DNA from 2 places in the Bradyrhizobium sp. SZCCHNS1050 genome. Region 2 is predicted to be linked to the other one. Evidence: riboswitches for the same ligand, from Rfam matches in the RefSeq annotation. Region 2 holds a riboswitch; the other holds the start of a gene.
What was found. A riboswitch is a leader RNA that binds a small molecule or an ion and turns the genes downstream of it on or off. The one in region 2 is predicted to bind ZMP and ZTP.
Positions count from the first base shown of each region.

Region 1: another riboswitch for ZMP and ZTP. It lies ahead of folB (dihydroneopterin aldolase); the one in region 2 lies ahead of purH (bifunctional phosphoribosylaminoimidazolecarboxamide formyltransferase/IMP cyclohydrolase).

Region 1 is NZ_JAUETR010000001.1:3,236,877-3,246,073, reverse strand. It holds gene QX094_RS14705 (IS256 family transposase) at 1-497, opposite strand, end outside; partial or broken gene QX094_RS14700 (transposase) at 656-895, opposite strand; gene QX094_RS14695 (alpha/beta hydrolase) at 1,215-1,979, opposite strand; gene QX094_RS14690 (GNAT family N-acetyltransferase) at 2,182-2,688, opposite strand; gene folB (dihydroneopterin aldolase) at 2,743-3,144, opposite strand; ZMP/ZTP riboswitch at 3,183-3,262, opposite strand; gene QX094_RS14680 (IS1182 family transposase) at 3,462-4,901, opposite strand; gene QX094_RS14675 (IS1182 family transposase) at 5,182-6,534, opposite strand; gene QX094_RS14670 (SDR family NAD(P)-dependent oxidoreductase) at 6,662-7,516, opposite strand; gene QX094_RS14665 (alpha/beta fold hydrolase) at 7,548-8,243, opposite strand; gene QX094_RS14660 (helix-turn-helix domain-containing protein) at 8,711-8,914, shown strand; gene QX094_RS14655 (JAB domain-containing protein) at 8,927-9,197, shown strand, end outside.
Region 2 is NZ_JAUETR010000001.1:2,539,428-2,548,624, forward strand. It holds gene QX094_RS11530 (heparinase II/III family protein) at 1-1,479, shown strand, start outside; ZMP/ZTP riboswitch at 1,653-1,733, shown strand; gene purH (bifunctional phosphoribosylaminoimidazolecarboxamide formyltransferase/IMP cyclohydrolase) at 1,757-3,349, shown strand; gene QX094_RS11540 (MFS transporter) at 3,480-4,889, opposite strand; gene ggt (gamma-glutamyltransferase) at 5,014-6,765, shown strand; gene QX094_RS11550 (serine hydrolase) at 6,933-8,339, shown strand; gene QX094_RS11555 (glutathione S-transferase) at 8,343-9,008, opposite strand; gene QX094_RS11560 (DUF2239 family protein) at 9,170-9,197, shown strand, end outside.

The sequences.
Region 1 (9,197 bases), 700 kb from region 2:
TTCACATAGGTGGCGTCGATCCAAAGATAGGGCCAGTCACCCTCGATTGGACGGCCGAGGAAGGCCTTCACTTTGTCGTCGATCTCGCCGCACAACCGACTGACCTGGCTCTTGGAGATGCCGGTCATGCCCATCGCCTGCACCAGATCGTCGACCGAACGGGTCGAGACGCCCTGAACGTAAGCCTCCTGAACCACGGCGGTGAGCGCCTTCTCGGCCATGCGCCGCGGCTCCAGGAAGCCGGGGAAATAGGAGCCCTTGCGCAGCTTTGGGATGCGCAGCTCCACCGCACCGGCGCGGGTCTCCCAGATCCGGTCGCGGTAGCCATTGCGCTGGGCCAGACGTTCGGGGCTCTTCTCGCCATAGGCAGCCCCGGTCTGGCTCTCGACCTCCAGCTCCATCAGGCGCTGGGCCGCAAAGCCGATCATCTCGCGCAGCAGATCGGCGTCTGGGGTCTTCTCTACCAGCGTGCGCAGGTTCATCATGTCTTCGGTCATCGGTGGTTCCTCGGTTGCGTTGGCGTGTCGCAACCCGATCCTACCGGAGAACTGCCGGTGACCACCGCAAAGCCGCCCGCCCGCTACGGCGCTATTTGGGAGCGCGCGTCCGGGCGGCTTTGCTCCACCGAGCTACACCACCTCCGGGGACACGACCGCCGCCGCTCACTACGAATGCCATAGCAGTAACCCACCAGGAGCATCCGGATCATCAGCTCCGGATCAACCGAGGGCCGGCCGATATCGCTGTAAAAAGCCCTTAGTTGGTCGTGCAAATCGGCCAGAACCGCCGTCGCAAACACATTGATCCGTCGCAACAGGTGATCAGTCGGGATCATCTCGTCGAGGCTAAACTCATAAAAGAGCTGGCCCTGATCTCGGTCCTGCCGCCCCATCATCCCCGATTCTCCTGCCGCCCTTTAATCAGGAATCACTGCTCGCTTGACTTCTCAAGTCCTTTTTCGACAGCATCGGTCAAAACTCGCCTCACGGTTCTGCCCTGGTAACTTCCGGTTGAGTCCTGTGACCGGCCATCGCCCGCGCCGACCGGCGGGCCCGAGAAGGGCCAGAAGCAAACTTCGCGCGAACCGGCCGGCACGTCCGTAGCGGGCCAAAAGCGCCCTACCGGCCGTCAGACCGCTTAATTCCGGTAAGCACCGAGAGCGGACATGCTCTCCAAGGTGGCCGAAAAGGGCCGCAACGGGCAAATAGCCGCTTTCAGCCGAGCGCTCGAACCAAAGCAGCTGCCAGCCCAGCTGGGTTTTGCAACGCCATTGAGTGTCCTGCAGCCGGAACTATGTCAACGCTGACGCCGTGCCGCGGCAGCCGGTCGAACTCGGTATCTAGTAGGGAATGTTCTCCGAAGAGAATGGTTCTCGGTATCTTCAGTCCATAAAGCAGCTCGCGCCATGTCGGCTCGCGTCCGGCGGTTAGCGAACTAGCCCCACGGTGAATTGCGAAAGCTGCGCTGATGGCCATCGAAGCCGCCCACACGACGTTGCCCTCCGCCGCCGCCGCTTTGACAATTCTGTCATGGCCGTATGCCACGTATTCAGCTTCCGGTATCGCAGCAATTTTCCTACTGAAGGGACCGCCGCCTGGATCCAGATTGGGTTCACTCAGCACGAGCTTTTCGACCCGCGGTCCGAGAATGGTGGCCAGCGCGATGGCGACGGCGCCACCCATGCTATTGCCAAAAATGCATATCGAACTAGGGCAAACATATTGAACAAGCTCAGCAACAGAATGTGCATGGGCATCAACGGAGCAGCTAAATTCAACAGGACGCTCACTGAAGCCTGAGCCTAATAAGTCCACCAAGATGGCACGCCGACCGGTGAAAACAGTTCCGAAGACCATACCTAAATAGTCGCAGGAAGAAGCGCAGCCCAGCCCGTGGATAAACACCACGGGCGATCCGCTGCCCGGAAGATCGTGATAGAGAATGTTCGCAGCGGCTGTGCTCGCCCAGAAAGCTTTCATAACTGCTCCAGTCAAACCGCTCGTCGATCATCTAGCTGTTAGGATAACTCAGCAACCGCTCAAAAGCGGCCTTCTCCTTCCACGGTTACCAGCGTCCTGCTGCACCCAAATAGCAGGCGTTGCGAGCGCCAAACCGCAGGCCCGTTCTGCGCCAGGAGCGGGCTTAGTTTGAGCCAGCTTAGTAGCCTATTTCAGACGCGAGCTAGACGTCGCAATAGTTGTGGCCTGATAGCCAGAGAACAAAGTGGCGCGAGTGCGCCTCGCTGCCTGGCTCCCAGGGCAATACAGGCTGAAAACCAAGCGTTTCGTACAGACGATGCGAGGCCACCAATGCGTTATTGGTCGACAGCCTGATAAGATCGTAGCCCGTCCTCCGTGCAAACCCGATCAACTCGCCCGCGATCGCGCGTCCAACCCCTCGACCTCGATAGCTCGGCGCGACGAACATGCGCGTCATTTCGCATGATTGATCGTCAACCCGCTTTATCGCACCGGTGCCGACTACAGCATCTCGGGCAATCGCACACACGAAGATCGCGCGATCCCCGTAAAACTCTTCCGCATGGTCGACATCCGATAGGCGCGAGTAGATGAAGTTTCGGACAAAAGGATCATCATGCTGGTCAAAATGTTCATGCCACACAGCTTCGATGAGCCGCCTAGCTCCCGAGGCGTCCGCTGCTCGGAACGGCCGAATGATCCAATCCAAGACCTTTCCTCCTTTCATCTCCGTTTTTGGCGGGTGAGGCGGACTGGGAGAGTGTCAGGCGCCAGCGATGTCGTTCAGTCCCTGCAGAAGCTCAGCACGGCTCAGGGTCACCTGAACGCCGACCTGTTCTATCGAGTGCGGAATCGGTGGACTCGATTTTGCGACCGCAACTGTCACGCTTTCCATCGCCATAAAGCGCCGCAGTAGATTCGTGGCGATCGTCTCGCCGAGAGCTTCAAGCGTCTGAAACTTGCCTGATGCTGCACTCCGAACCACCTCGTCCACGACGGCGTCATATCTGATAGACGAACCGAGATCATCGCTGAGGTGGGAGCGCACCTCCTGCAGCATCGCGAAAATGTCGAAGTTGAACTTTTGTCCGAGTGCTCGCTCTTCCTCGAAGAGGCCGTGGTAGCCGTAGGTCTGAAGACCGGAGATCTTAATCGATGTCAGCATGGGCAGCTCCGAAAGAAGCGTTTCGATTGGGGATAATTCCCAATTGCCCAGGCGAGCGGCTGCTCTTCCGCGCTTCCCGATGGTGCTCCATCCGATGTCGCCAGTCGCGCGAATGAGCAGTCCGTAGCAGCCAAAAATGCTAAAATCAATACTCTAATGCCGATGGAAAGTATGATGCCGGCGGTGAGCATATCTTCCGGCGACTGTCGAATAGGAAGAACCCGCTTCACTCTAACTGCCAATGTCAGCAACGGGTCTTGGTCGTGTAAAAACGGCCTTGCGGACGTCCGTCCTGACCACGAGGACGCGGGCGTTTCTCAGGCTGTGATTGCCGCGATCAACGGCTTGACCCCGACGATGTTCATGACCCGTGTGAGGTTGTAGGCCAGAACCGATAGGGCCATCTCGGCGGCTACTTTTGGGAGCGATTTAGTGAGGAAGTGCGTCGCTCCCATACGGGCCTTCATCGTGCCGAACGGATGTTCGACCGTCTCGCGCCGCTGGCGCATCGCTTCCGGGTTTGCGTCAAGGCGCTGCTGCACTGCCTCAAGCAGATGCTCGTGCTCCCACCGTGTAATCCGCCGCTCCGGCCCCGGCGTGCACTGGGATTTGAGCGAACAGGTTTGACAGGCTGTGGTCCAGTAGCGCCGCAACACCTTGCCGTCTTCTTCGTTTGTATAGCGATACGGTAATCGCTCTCCAGCTGGGCAGCGATAGGCATCCTGTTCTGGCAAATAGACAAAGTCCTGCTTACCGAAGCGTCCCTCCGACTTAGCATTTGACGTCTGCGGCTTGGGCAGCGTCACCGTGATTCCGGCCTCGTGGCACGCGAGGATCTCTGGGCTATTGAAGTAGCCGCGATCGGCTACAGCGTCGAGCGTCTCGCTCTTGAGAACGGCCTTTGCCTGTTTGGCCATGTTAGCAAGTTGGGCGCGATCTGAACCGCTGTTCGTGACCTCGTGCGTCACAATCAGATGGTGCTCGGTGTCCACGGCGACCTGTACATTGTAGCCGACAACGCCGGAGCCGCGGCCGCTCGTTGCCATCGAGCGGCTGTCGGGATCGGTCAGAGAGATTTGCTGATCGGACGACGCAAGCATCTGCTTCTCATACGCGGCAAGCTTGCCCATTTCCTCCTTCAGCTTCGTGAGCTTCTCGGCAAGTCTCGTCACCTTCGCAGCCAGCGCCTCTGTCGGCTCCTGGCGGTCGGCCGTGTCAAGTTGGCTCAGATAACGCGCGACGCTCTCCTCCAGCTGAGCACGCCGCCGTTGGACCTTTGCCCGTGTGAAGTTCTTGTCTCGGTTGTTCACGGCTTTGAACTTGCTGCCATCGATGGCGACGCTCGCCGTCGCCAGAAGGCCCATCCCACGGCAGAGTTCGACAAAGCGCGCACAGACCATGCGAAGCGCCAGGCCGTTGTCTTTACGGAAGTCGGCGATGGTCTTGTGATCGGGCGCGAGCCGACCCAGCAGCCACATCACCTCGAGATTGCGGCCGGCCTCCCGTTCGAGCCGCCGGCTCGACTGCACCCGGTTCAGATAGCCGTAGATGTAAAGCTTCAGGAGAACCGAGGGGTGGTACGACGGCCGACCGGTGGCTGCCGGCTCCACCCCTTCAAAACCCATCTCAGACAAATCGAGCGCTTCGACAAATGCGTCGATCACGCGAACGGGGTTGCTCTCGTCAATGAAATCATCGAGGCATTCAGGCAACAGCGTCCATTGCCCACGATCCGCCTCTTCAACGAAGCGCCTCATCGATTCCCCCAAAAGAATCACTGGAGAATCATAACAGCCGCGCAGCGTTTTCACACAGCCAGGGTCACGAGCTGCTTTCCCGAACGAGCTAGCGTCACGGCCTGTTTACCTGCGATAGTTGCCGACTTGATGCAGCGCCGCAAGTCGGCAGGCTCCAGGCCTTTCACGGCACGGTTGGGCGACCCCGCCACGTCCGCAATTCGCCGATTCCGTTGAAAAAGTCGGCAGTAGTTTCGTCGTGAACGCCATCTGTTTCGAGGACGAATTGGCGCGTTGTGGTTCACGCGGGCGTCAGCGCGGGCATCGGGATCAGCTTGGCCATCTTACGAAGGTTCTGAGCGGCTGCAGCGAGGGTGAACTCGTCGCGTGCGCCGTTCGGCCCTCTTAGTCGCAGCCGATCTAGCTTGAGGATGCGCTTGAGATGCGCGAACAGCATCTCAATCTTCTTGCGGAGCCGGCGTGAAGTGCGGCCTTCCCATGAGCTTGCGATCTCGCGTGCCATGTCGCGAGCGCCCTCGTAGATCGAGCGCGGCACTTTTCGAGCCGGGGTGTTGGGGCAACACCTGCTTCTTAGAGAGCATGCTTGACAATCGCGCTTGCTCGCACGGTAGAGGACCGTCGTGTCGTTGTTCACCAGCGTCCCTGTAGTGGTGAGGGGGTTGCCAGCGGGGCAGCGATAGACGTCCCTGGTATGGTCGTAGGTGAAGGCCTCACGCGAGAAGGTCCCGTCGGTGCGGGCCGACTTGTCGAAGACGGTCACGTGCGGCTCGATCCCGTGCTCGTAGACCAGCCACCCGAGCATCTCAGCGGAGCCATAGGCGCTGTCGCCGAGAAGCCGGCTTGGATAAAGATCGAACCTTTCGATTGAACGCTCAATCATGCGCTTGGCGGCCAATACTTCTGCCTGGCGGATCGCCGTGGTCGCTTCGACATCGACGATGATCGCATTCTCGACGTCGACCAGATAGTTCGTCGAGTAGGCGAAGAAGGCTTGGCCGCCGTGCGCTCCCGTCCAGCGCGCCGCCGGGTCGGAGGGCGATACAAACTTGGGCGTGACCTCCGTCGCGGCACCGAACGCGGCATCATCAAGAACGGCAAGATACTCGTCGATCGCTCGACCCGCAGCCTCCGGCGGAAGCCTCTTATCGCCTTCGATTCCCTTCTGCCGATTGGCATCCGCCTTGATCAGGCTCGCGTCGACTGCGAACCCTTCGCCGCCGATCAGGCGCTCCCGGATGCAGCGGCGCAAGACGGTCTCGAACACGCGACGGAAGAGATCGCTCTCACGGAAGCGGCCGTGCCTGTTCTTCGAGAACGTCGAGTGATCGGGGACGCCTCCATCTAGACCCAGCCGGCAAAACCAGCGGTATGCCAGATTGAGATGGACTTCATCGCAGAGGCGCCGTTCCGATCGGATGCCGAAGCAATAGCCGATCAAGAGCATCCTGATCATCAGCTCCGGATCGATCGAGGGCCGCCCGATGTTGCTGTAGAACGGCGCCAGCTCCCGCCGTAAGTCCTCAAGGTCGACGAACCTATCGATCGACCGCACGAGGTGGTCGGCTGGGATGTGCCTTTCCAGCGAGAACTCATAGAACAACGCAGCCTGTTCGACTTGCCGATGCCCCATCATGACCTTCAGTCCTGCCCACTAGACAGACTGAATCACCGATATCTCTGCGTCGCAACTGCTGACTTTTTCAACGAAATCGACCCAAAGCGGACTTGCAACCACCGCGGACGGATGTCTTACGGGGGGCTCAGCCTTGCTGGACGATGTCATACCAGCGCGCCGCAATCATCTCCGGAGCTATTGGCTCAGGGCCGAAGTCGACGCCGGCGGCTCTGCTCCACTGGTCGCCCGAGAACCGTCCCCCCGCCGCACTTAGAACCACGCCGGACGCGTCGCAAGCTGGCGAAGCCAGAAAGATAACACCAGGGGCAACGAGCTCGGGTTTGAGTTCTGGCGCATGGCGACGCAATATCCGCGTTGCTGCAACTGGTGAGATCGCGTTGATACGGATGCCGGCATCCCGAGTCTCGGCGGCGATGCCAACCATCAGACCAAGTTGCGCCATCTTGCCGACTGCATAGCCGGTCAACCCCGGCACGTTATCAGCGACCCGTAATGCGCGGCCCGACGTGGTCAACACGACGCGTCCATAGGCTTGGCGGATCATATGAGGGATTGCCGACTGGAGCAGATGGAACGGTGCGTGCACACCAAGATTGACCATTCGGTTCCAGACTTGCGGCGTTGTCTCCTCTAGGGGTGCGAAGATTACCAGCCCGGCATTGTGAATCAGGACGTCGAGACGACCAAAGGTGTCCATCGTAAACTCGATGACGCGCTTGCATCCAATGGCTTCCTCCAGGTTCTCATGGCAGGCCACTGCGCTGCCGCCCGCGTCGACAATCTGACGCGCGACGCCATCTGCCACAGAGGGATCAAAGCCACTGCCATCCTTAGCAACGCCGGCATCATGGACGACGACGCGCGCACCACGGTTGGCAAGAAGATGCGCGTAGGCAGCTCCTAGACCGCGGCCCGCTCCGGTGACGACAGCCACCTGGTTATCGAAGCGAATTGTGGTTGAACGACTACGCTCCGTCACAGTACATCTCCTAATGGCCAAGCGGCATCAACTATGTCATGAGCGCGCCAAAGGCTTCGGCGACGGCTTGCGGGGCGGTCAGCATCGAGTAGTGCCCGCCTGGCACGTCCCCGCATTGCCAGCCTGCGGCTCGCGCGCGTTCCATGAGTCGATCATAGAGTGGGACGTGCGTCGACGATCGCAAGAACACACGCCTAATACGAGCGGCGGTTGGGGATCGCAGCCGTACAGGATCCTCGAAAGAGCGCAGAGGATGCGGCGTCAGCTTCTGAGCGGCCCAGATGTTGATGTCGTCCGGCACATCCAGAGATGAGGGTGGCGGCACGCGCCATCCGTCGCCCGTCTCGCGAGCCGTGGCTCGAATACGGTCCGCCCATTCGGACCCCAGCACGTCATTATTCGACTGACCATCCTGCGGGATAGAAGCGTCGAGAAAAACCAGGCAGCTCACTCGATCGGGCAGCTGTTCAGCAACCGCGCTGATGACAGTGCCGCCGTAGCTATGGCCAACAAGCGTGACGTTGCGGAGGGCCCTGTCGCTCAACAGCGACACGACGTCAGAAACGTGGGCATCAAGCCCAATATCAGGGTTGAGCAGATTAGCCCGCTCGCCAAGGCCCGGCAGCGTGATGGCGATCGACTGCCAACCCGCCTCGTCCAGCCGGCGTGTCACTTCGCGCCAGCACCATTCGCCGAGCCACGCACCTGGGATGAGGATAAAGGTCACAATACCAGTCTAAGAGCTGGCCCGCGTCCTCGCAACTCTCCGAAATGCAGCAGCCACCAGCATGCTGACCTCGACTTTCAAGAGCTGAAGAACACGATAATCGGCCCGCTGTACCTGGGCCTCGTTTGATGCCGATCACCCCGGGAATCGGTCCATTTTTGCACGCCAATTCCATCGATAACTGTGCGGCTCTACTCGCGGCCTACTTCATTCTCTTGTCCGCTGTTGGCCCATTACGGACCTTCTCGGTCGGGTGCATCGACGGCAGCTTACGGCCCGGCCTCTGACAAGACTCGTCGGACCGAGTGTCACTGTCGGATGCATAGCCGACGTCAGCGGCGCCGACCTATTGGACGCCTATTCGCCGCCGTTCACCGTCCCTCGCACTACCCATGATTCATTCAGGTTCTATGTCTGACCGGGATCATAAATGCTCGATCGGGCCCATTGTGATCTGGAGTGACAGCATGGGAGATCGAAAATATCTGACTGCGGAGGAAGTCTCGGAACGCTATCGCGGAGCAGTGAGCGTAGGGACGCTGCGGAATTGGCGAGCGATGCGTGTCGGGCCGGCCTTCGTCAAAATCGGCAAAGCGGTTCTCTATCCGATTGATCAACTCGACGCCTGGGACAAGCGAAACATGGTGGCGTGCGTGCGTCTAGACGACTGATCGTGACCGAGTTTGATCAAGGATGATGATCACGTTTCGTCACGCGCTACCGTCCCCATTCCCCGTCCCCATGAGGTCGACGATTTTCGAAAAGCTGCAATATATCAATTGGATAGCTGCGGCGCCACGCTCATGCACAATCACCCTTCGGGCGATCCGACGCCGTCGCAGGCCGACATCCGGATGACCAAGACGATCGTGGAGATCGCCAAGCCGCTCGGCATCACGGTTCACGATCACATCATCGTCGGAAGGAATGGCCATACCAGCCTGAAGAGCATCG
Region 2 (9,197 bases):
GCCCTGCTCGGCTTCGGCTGGCTGCGACATCTGCGCGCAGCCGACACCGCGCTGACCCGCGCCAATGCCCGTGCTCTGGTCGACGACTGGATCACCAACCAGATCGGCCGCCATCCGCTGAGCCGGCGCGCCGACGTGCTGGCGCGGCGGGTGATCTCGCTGCTGTCGCAGGCGCCGCTGGTGCTGGCCGATTCCGACGGCAAGTTCTACCGCCGCTATCTGCGCGGGCTGACCCGCGAGATCCGCTATCTGCGCTATTCGACGATCGACATCCCGGATGGCGCGCCGCGGCTGCAGGTGCTGATCGCACTGTGTTACGCCTCGCTGTGCCTCGCCAACCAGGCCAAGCACATCCGCAGCGCGACCCGGAAACTCTCCGACGAATTGCAGCGGCAGATCCTGCCCGATGGCGGCCACGTCTCGCGCAATCCGGGCGCGCTGATCGAATTGCTGATCGACCTGCTGCCGCTGCGGCAGACGTTTGCGGCCCGCAACATCGCCCCGCCGCCGGCGCTGCTCAACGCCATCGACCGCATGATGCCGATGCTGCGCTTCTTCCGCCACGGCGACGGCAACATGGCGCTGTTCAATGGCATGGGCGGCACCCCTTCCGACCTGCTGGCGACCCTGCTCGCCTACGACGACACCCACGGCACGCCGATGGCGAGCATGCCGCATTCCGGTTTCCAGCGGCTCGATGCCGGACCGATGACGTTGATCGTCGATACCGGTCCGCCGCCGCCACCGCATCTGAGCCATGAGGCCCATGCCGGCTGCCTCGCCTTCGAGATGTCCTCCGGACCGTGCCGCATCGTGATCAATTGCGGCATGCCGTCGACCGGTCGCGATAATTGGCGCGCCTTCGCGCGCAGCACGGTGGCGCATTCGACGCTGACCTACCACAACACCTCGTCCTGCACCTTCGTCGAGATGTCGGCGATGAAGCGCCTGCTGCACGGCGCGCCGATCGTATCGGGTCCGACGCGGGTCGAGAATTTCCGCGAGATCGTGCCCGACGGCACCGTGCTGTCGACCTCGCACAACGGCTACGCGGCGAAATTCGGCCTGATCCATCGTCGCGTGCTGGTGGCGGCGGAGGACGGCTCGCGGCTCGACGGCGAGGACACCGTGACGCCGGCGCAGGGCGCGCGGCTCCGCGGCGGCGGATCGGACTACGCGCTGCGCTTCCACCTGCACCCGGCCGTCAAGGCCAGCCGGCTCAGCGACGGCCGCGGCGCCATGCTGGTGCTGCCCAATCGCGAGGTCTGGACGTTCGAGACGTTCGACGATCGAGTCGACCTCGAGGACAGCGTGTTTCTCGCCGGCAATGACGGTCCGCGCCGCACCACGCAACTGGTGATCCGGCAGGACGCGCAGCAGGCCCCGTCGATCCGCTGGAGCTTCGTCCGCTCGTCGACGTCCCCGACCGAGACCAACGGGCGCCGCAACGGGCGGAGAGAGCCTGAGCTGCCGCTGTAACACCCTGGCTCTCGCTTCTCAGATCATCTCACATCACCGTCCGTCGAGACGTCCGCCTTCGGCGGGCCCTCGGAACGCGGCCGACGTTCGGGCGGCTCATCGTGAGACGTGCGGCCAAGATGATCGTTCGATCGGCCACCCGTTGTCGCGGGCGGCAAAAGCTGATATGAGGCCCGCTCTCGCGCGACTGGCGACTTTGGATGGAGCACCATCGGGGAGCGCGGGATTTGACGCCGTGCGCCTGGGCATTTTGAACTCCTGCACAAGGACTCTGCCCATGACCAATCAGCTTCGTCGCGTTCACCGTGCCCTGCTTTCCGTATCCGACAAGACCGGCCTGGTCGACTTCGCCCGCTCGCTCGCCGCGCGCGGCATCGAGCTGATCTCGACCGGCGGCACCGCCAAGGCGATTGCCGATGCCGGCCTCAAGGTGAAGGACGTCTCCGACCTCACCGGCTTTCCCGAGATGATGGACGGCCGCGTCAAGACGCTGCATCCGAAGGTGCATGGCGGACTGCTCGCGATCCGCGGCAATGATGAGCATGCCGAGGCGATGAAGACCCACGGCATCGCGCCGATCGATCTGCTCGTCGTCAATCTCTACCCGTTCGAGGCCACGGTCGAACGCGGCGCCCCGTTCAACGACTGCATCGAGAACATCGACATCGGCGGCCCGGCGATGATCCGCGCGGCGTCGAAGAACCACGAGGACGTCGCCGTCGTCGTCGACGTCAACGACTATCACGCCGTGCTGGACGACCTGGCGCGGCATGAGGGTTCGACCACGCTGCTGCTGCGCCGCCGGCTTGCCGCCAAGGCCTATGCGCGCACCGCCGCCTATGATGCCGCGATCTCCAACTGGTTCGCCGCCACCATCCAGAACGACGCGCCCGATTACCGCGCCTTCGGTGGCAAGCTGATCCAGTCGCTGCGCTATGGCGAGAACCCGCACCAGCACGCAGCGTTCTACGCGCTGCCCGGCCGCCGTCCCGGCGTCGCCACCGCTCGCCAGCTGCAAGGCAAGGAGCTGTCCTACAACAACATCAACGACACCGACGCGGCCTATGAGTGCATCGCCGAGTTCGACCCGGCGCGCACCGCCGCCTGTGTCATCGTCAAGCACGCCAATCCCTGCGGTGTCGCCGAAGGGCCCGATCTCGTCACCGCCTACCAGAAGGCGCTGGCCTGTGACTCGACCTCGGCGTTCGGCGGGATCATCGCGATGAACCGCAAGCTCGATGCCGCCACGGCGCACGCGATCACCGGCATCTTCACCGAGGTGATCATCGCGCCCGACGCGACCGAGGAGGCGATCGCGGTGATCGCAGCGCGCAAGAACCTGCGGCTGCTGCTCGCCGGCGCCCTGCCCGATCCGCGCGAAGCCGGCCTCACCGCCAAGACCGTGGCCGGCGGCCTGCTGGTGCAGAGCCGCGACAATGCTGTCGTCGATGACATGGAGCTGAAGGTGGTGACCAAGCGCGCCCCCACCGAAGCCGAGCTGCGCGACCTGCGCTTCGCCTTCCGCGTCGCCAAGCATGTCAAGTCGAACACCATCGTCTACGCCAAGGAGTCGGCGACAGTCGGCATCGGCGCGGGACAGATGAGCCGGGTCGATTCGGCGCGCATCGCCGCGCGCAAGGCGCTGGATGCAGCCAGCGCGCTCAAGCTCGCCGAGCCGCTGACCAAGGGATCGGTGGTCGCCTCCGACGCGTTCTTTCCGTTCGCCGACGGCATGCTCGCCTGCATCGAGGCCGGCGCCACCGCCGTGATCCAGCCGGGCGGATCGGTGCGCGACGACGAGGTCATCAAGGCCGCCGACGAGCACGGCATCGCCATGGTGCTGACCGGCGTCCGGCACTTCCGGCACTGATTGCGCCCACAATCTCCGCCGTCATTCCGGGATGCGCCGCAAGGCGCAGGCCCGGAATCCATAACCACGATCGTGAGTATGGATTCCGGGCTCGCCCTGCGGGCGCCCCGGAATGACGGCGGAGCAAGTTTCAGGCGCCCTGCCCCGCACGACCACCTGAATTCACCCGCGCCAGCAACAGCAATCCCGCCGCAAAGAACGGCACCAGCACGGCCATGCCCGCCTTCTGGCTCGCGGTGGCCGCGGTGATGATGCCGATCAGCAGCGGGCCGATGAACGACGTCACCTTGCCGGTGAGCGCGAACAGGCCGAAATACTGCGCGACGCGCTCCTTGGGCACCATGCGGATCAGCAGCGAGCGCGAGGCCGCCTGCAGCGGCGCGCCGCAGGCGCCGATGACGCAGCCGAGCAAGAGATAGGCGCGCTCCGGCAGCGAAGCGAACAGCGGGCCGCCCGGCACGGCCGGCGTAACCGAAATGAACAGAACCGAATCACGGCTCACCATGAGAATCGCGATGATCGCGAGCAGCAGCAGCGTCATGCTGCCGGCGATCACGCGCTTCGGCCCGAGAAAGTCATCCAGCTTGCCGCCGAGCCAGCCGCCGAACGTGCCGGCGGCGGCGAGGATGATGCCGAAGGTGCCGATCTGGATCGTGTTCCAGCCGAACGTGCCGGCGGCATAGATGCCGCCGAAAGCGAACAGCGACACCAGCCCATCGGTGTAGATCATGTTGGCGAGGAGAAAGAGCGCAACGTCGCGCTGCTGCGGCAGGCTGCGCAGCGTCTGCTTCAGTTGACCAAGCCCCTCGCCCACGGCCGCGCGCAGCCGGTGCCGCGCCGGAAAGTCCGGTGTGAACAGGAACATCGGCAATACGAACACGATGAACCAGAGCCCGGTGAGCGGACCGGAGATGCGGTCGCCTTCATGGCTCACGGGATCGAGCCCGAACAGCGGCTTGAATCCAAACAGCGTGCGGCCGCTGTCGGGATTGGCGGCGAGAAAGCCGAGCACGATGACGAGCGAGAGGATGCCGCCGACATAGCCGGTGGCCCATCCGGTGCCGGACAGCCGGCCGATGCGTTCCGGCGGCACCAGGGTCGGCATCATCGCGTTGTTGAACACGGTGGCGAACTCGACCCCGATGGTGGCGATCACATAGGCCGCGAGCAGCGGCGGGATCAGCTCGGGCGCGCCGGGACGCCCGATCCACATCAGCGAGGCGCCGATCACCAGCATCGCGCCGAACGCCGCGATCCACGGCTTGCGGCGCCCGGTGGCATCGGCGATGGCGCCGAACACCGGTGACAGCAGCGCGATGACGATGCCGGCCGCGGCGGTCGCAAAGCCCCACAGCGCCTGGCCGCTCGCCGCGTCCGGCGCGACATGCGCAGCGAAATAGGGCGCGAAGACGAAGGTCGTGATCAGCGTGAAATAGGGCTGCGCCGCCCAATCGAAGAAGATCCAGCTGACGACGGCCGCGCGCCCGGGATAGATTCGGCCGTCGGCAGGGCCAGAGGTCTCGATCGTGATGACGGCCATTCGAAAATCCTCTGCAATCACCGCGTCGCATCTCGCGACGATCACGGCGTTGCGTTTTACGCCGGCGACGCGGCCCTATAACATCTGACGATCCCAGGCGGATGTCAGCAACGGCAGAATTGCGATGACCACGTTCACGATTGATCGACGACGGCTCCTTGCGGGTTTCATGCTGTTGCTGGCCGGCTGCCTGCCCGCGCGGGCGCTGGATTCGCAAACCTTCGATATCCCGCAGCCACCCGGTGTCACCGCGCCGGCGCAGCCGCCCGCACATGGCATGGTGGTGGCGCAGGAGCGGATCGCAGCCGAAGTCGGCCAGCGCATCCTTGCGCTGGGCGGCAACGCGGTCGATGCCGCCGTTGCCACCGGCTTTGCGATGGCCGTCACCTATCCCGTTGCCGGCAACATCGGCGGCGGCGGCTTCATGGTCATCCACATCGCCAGGACCAACGAGGACGTGGCGATCGACTATCGCGAGACCGGTCCCGCCGCGATCACGCGCGACATCTTCCTCGGCGCCGATGGCAAGCCCGACAACGTCAAGTCGCGCGATTCGGCGCTGTCGATCGGCGTCCCCGGATCGGTGGCAGGTCTCGCGCTGGCGCTGGAGAAATACGGCTCGGGCAAGTTCACGCTGGCGCAGGTGCTGCATCCGGCGATCGTGCTGGCGCGCGACGGCATCCCCGTCGCCGACGACGTTGCCGTCACCCTGCCGATGATGGCGCCGCGGCTGGCAAAATGGAAATCATCGGCCGCGATCTTCATCCGTCCCGATGGCACGGTGCTGAGGGAAGGAGACCAGCTGATCCAGCGCGATCTGGCGGCGACGCTCACCGCCATTGCCGAGCAGGGCCCGCGCGGATTTTATGAAGGGCCGGTCGCCGACCAGCTCGCCAAGGCGATCCAGGATGCCGGCGGCATCATGACAGCGGACGATCTCAAGGCCTACCAGCCGGTGCTGCGCACGCCGGTGCGCGGCACCTATCGCGGCTATGACATCGTGTCGATGCCGCTGCCGTCCTCGGGCGGCACCGTGCTGGTCGAGATGCTGAACATCCTCGAGGGCTTTCCGCTCGCTGAGCTGAAGCAGGGCTCGCCCGCCTCGCTGCATCTGCTGATCGAGGCGATGAAGCGCGCCTATGCCGACCGCGCGCGCTATCTCGGCGACCCCGCCTTCGTCGACGCGCCGGTGCGCGCGATGCTTTCGAAGGACTATGCCGCGCGCCAGCGCGCCGGGATCGATCCCGCGCACGCCACCAGCGCCGGCGACGTGCTCAACACCACGCCGCTGCGGGAGGGCAGCAACACCACGCATTTTTCGGTCGTCGACAATGACGGAAATGCCGTCAGCAACACCTACACGCTGAACTTCCCCTATGGCGTCGGCCTCGTCGCCGAGGGCACCGGCGTGCTGCTCAACAACGAGCTCGACGATTTCACCGCCGCGCCCGGCGCCTCGAATGCCTTCGGCCTGGTCGGCTTCGAGGCCAATCTGCCCGGCCCCGGCAAGCGGCCGCTATCGTCGATGTCGCCGACCATCGTGCTGAAGGACGGCAAGCCCGTGCTCGTCACCGGCTCGCCGGGCGGCAGCCGCATCATCTCGACCGTGCTGCAGGTGATCGTCGACGTGCTCGACTATCGGATGGACGTCCGCCAGGCCGTCACCGCGCCTCGCCTGCATCACCAATGGATGCCCGACGAGGTCCGAATCGAGAAGGGTTTTGCCGAGGACGTGCTCGCCGGTCTGCGCGCCCGAGGTCACAAGCTCGAGGAGCCGATGGGACGGACTTCGGCCAACTCCATCCTGGTGACGTCGGATGGATTCGTCGGCGCGCCGGATCCGCGCAGCAAGGGCGCCACCGCAGCCGGGCGCTGAGGCGCCGGTTCCCAGGCGATGTCGGACATCGCGGCCCCGGATGACGATTTGCCGCCGCCCGGCGGGGCCCCGCACCCGCTTCCCTCCGTTGGCGTGGTGACCGAGGCGCGTTAGAAGCATACAAGGGCGCAGCGAGGCTCGCCCGCGAGACGGTGTCGGACGTTCTGGTGCATTTGCGAAGATTCGTGGTCGGTCTGCTGGTGTTTGCGGCCCTGCTGGTGGCGGGGTGGCTCACCTATCGGCCTGACCGGGCGCTGCGCGTCGCGACCAGCGCGGTCGCCGAGATGATCTGCGCCAAGACCTACGTCTCCGGCTTCGATCCGCAAACGGTGTTTGCGGAGACCATGGAACGGCCCGGTCTGCGCCGGCTGCGGGCCGTGATGCGCTACCGGGTGGAGCCGGACATGCGCATGGTGGAGGCGTCGCTGCTCGGCCTGCACGCCACCCGGGCCACGTATCATGACGGTCTCGGTTGCGTGACGCTCCAGGGCCAGAAGCCGCCTTACGTGCCTCACACCGACGTCGCTGCGCTGCGTGCCGCGGCGCCCGCTCCCGCGTTGCCCGACTTCGCGGACAACACGGCGGTGGAGCCCAGCGATCCCGCGCTGAAGGCAGCGCTCGATCACGCCTTCGAGGAGCCGGCCAACCCGCCGTTCCGCCGCACCAAGGCGGTCGTCGTCGTCAAGGACGGTCGCCTGGTCGCGGAGCGCTATGCGCCGAACATCGGCGTCGATACGCCGCTCCTGGGCTTCTCGATGACCAAGACGGTCACCAATGCGCTGCTGGGCATCCTCACCCGGCAGGGCAGACTGAGCCCGTCGGTCCCGGCGCCGGTTGCGGAATGGCGCGAAGCCGGAGATCCGCGCCACGACATCACCATCGAGCAGTTGATGCGCATGACATCAGGTCTGGCGCTGGACGAGACCAATTCCGGCTTCGACCCGTCGAGCCAGATGGATATCCACCGCGACATGGCGGCGTTCGCGGTGCATGCGCCGCTGATCGCGCCGCCCGGCCAGCGCTGGGCCTATTCGAGCGCGAGCACCCAGATCCTGGCACGCATCATCCGCGATGCCGCCGGCGGTCCCGAGCAGGCGATCGAACTCGCGTGGCGCGAGCTGTTCCATCCGCTCGGCATGCGCAGCGCGACGCTGCAGTTCGACGGCACCGGCACGCTGCAAGGTTACGGCAACATGCTGGCGAGCGCGCGCGACTGGGCGAAGCTGGGGCTGCTCTATCTCGGTGACGGCGTCGCCGGGGACAAGCGCATCCTGCCCGAGGGCTGGGTGGCGATGTCGGCGGCCGCGACGCTGGACACCGACTATGGCGCGGGACTGTGGACGAACCGCAGCCAGCATTTTCACGCGCTGGGACGGGCGCGCGCCGGCATCCCGGCCGACGCGTTCTTCGCCTTCGGCCTGCTCGGCCAGCGGCTCGTGATCATGCCGAGCCAGCGCATGGTGGTGGTCCGGCTCGGCGATTCCGTGGATCCGGACGGCGACATCAAAGGCGTCGCCCGGCTCGTGCGCGAGGTGATTGCGGCGACCGCGGCGCCGGCGACGGCCGCCAAATAGCGCTCAGCGGCCGACCTCGTAGGGCCCGCCCTTCTCCAGCGCGATCTTGTAGGCCGGCCGTTCCTCGATGCGGGCGAGGAAATCCATCGCCCGCGGATGGCCCTGCTCCAGGCCGCCGCGCGATGCCGCCGCCTGCAGCGGGAAGCTCATTTGGATGTCGGCCGCGGTGAACGAATCGCCCGCAAACCACTCGCTCTTCTGCAGCTCGCTTTCCCAGAACGCCATGTGCTGCTTCAATTGCGGATTGACCAGCGTGCTCAAGGCCTGGTTCGACACCTTGCGCACGATCGGACGGAGCAGCGCCGGCGCGCGCTTCGGCATGATGTTGAACAGCAGCTTCAGCAGCAGCAGCGGCATCGCCGAGCCCTCGGCGTAGTGCAGCCAGTACGAATAGCGCAGCCGCTCCGGCGTCTTCGGCGGCGGGATCAGCCGTCCCTCGCCATAGGTCTCGATCAGATATTCGACGATCGCGCCGGACTCCGCGACCGTGTTGCCGTCGTCGGTGATCACGGGCGACTTGCCGAGCGGATGGATGGCGCGCAGCTCCTTGGGCGCGCGCATGTCCGGCTGGCGCTCGTAGCGAATGATCTCGTAGGGCACGCCGAGCTCCTCGAGCAGCCAGAGCACGCGTTGCGAGCGGGAATTGTTGAGGTGGTGAACGGTCAGCATGGGGTTCCCAGGGACGGATCGAGTGGCGGGCGCCGTTCCGTAGCAGGACAGGACGGGTTCGGCGAGGCGTCCTCGGCGCTGCAGGCGGCACAATAATTATCCGGGTAATATTGACTTTAATTTCACCCGGGTCTTATTAGGCGCATCACAGGGACCAAGCCATGGACACTTTCACCGCGTTTGCCGGCC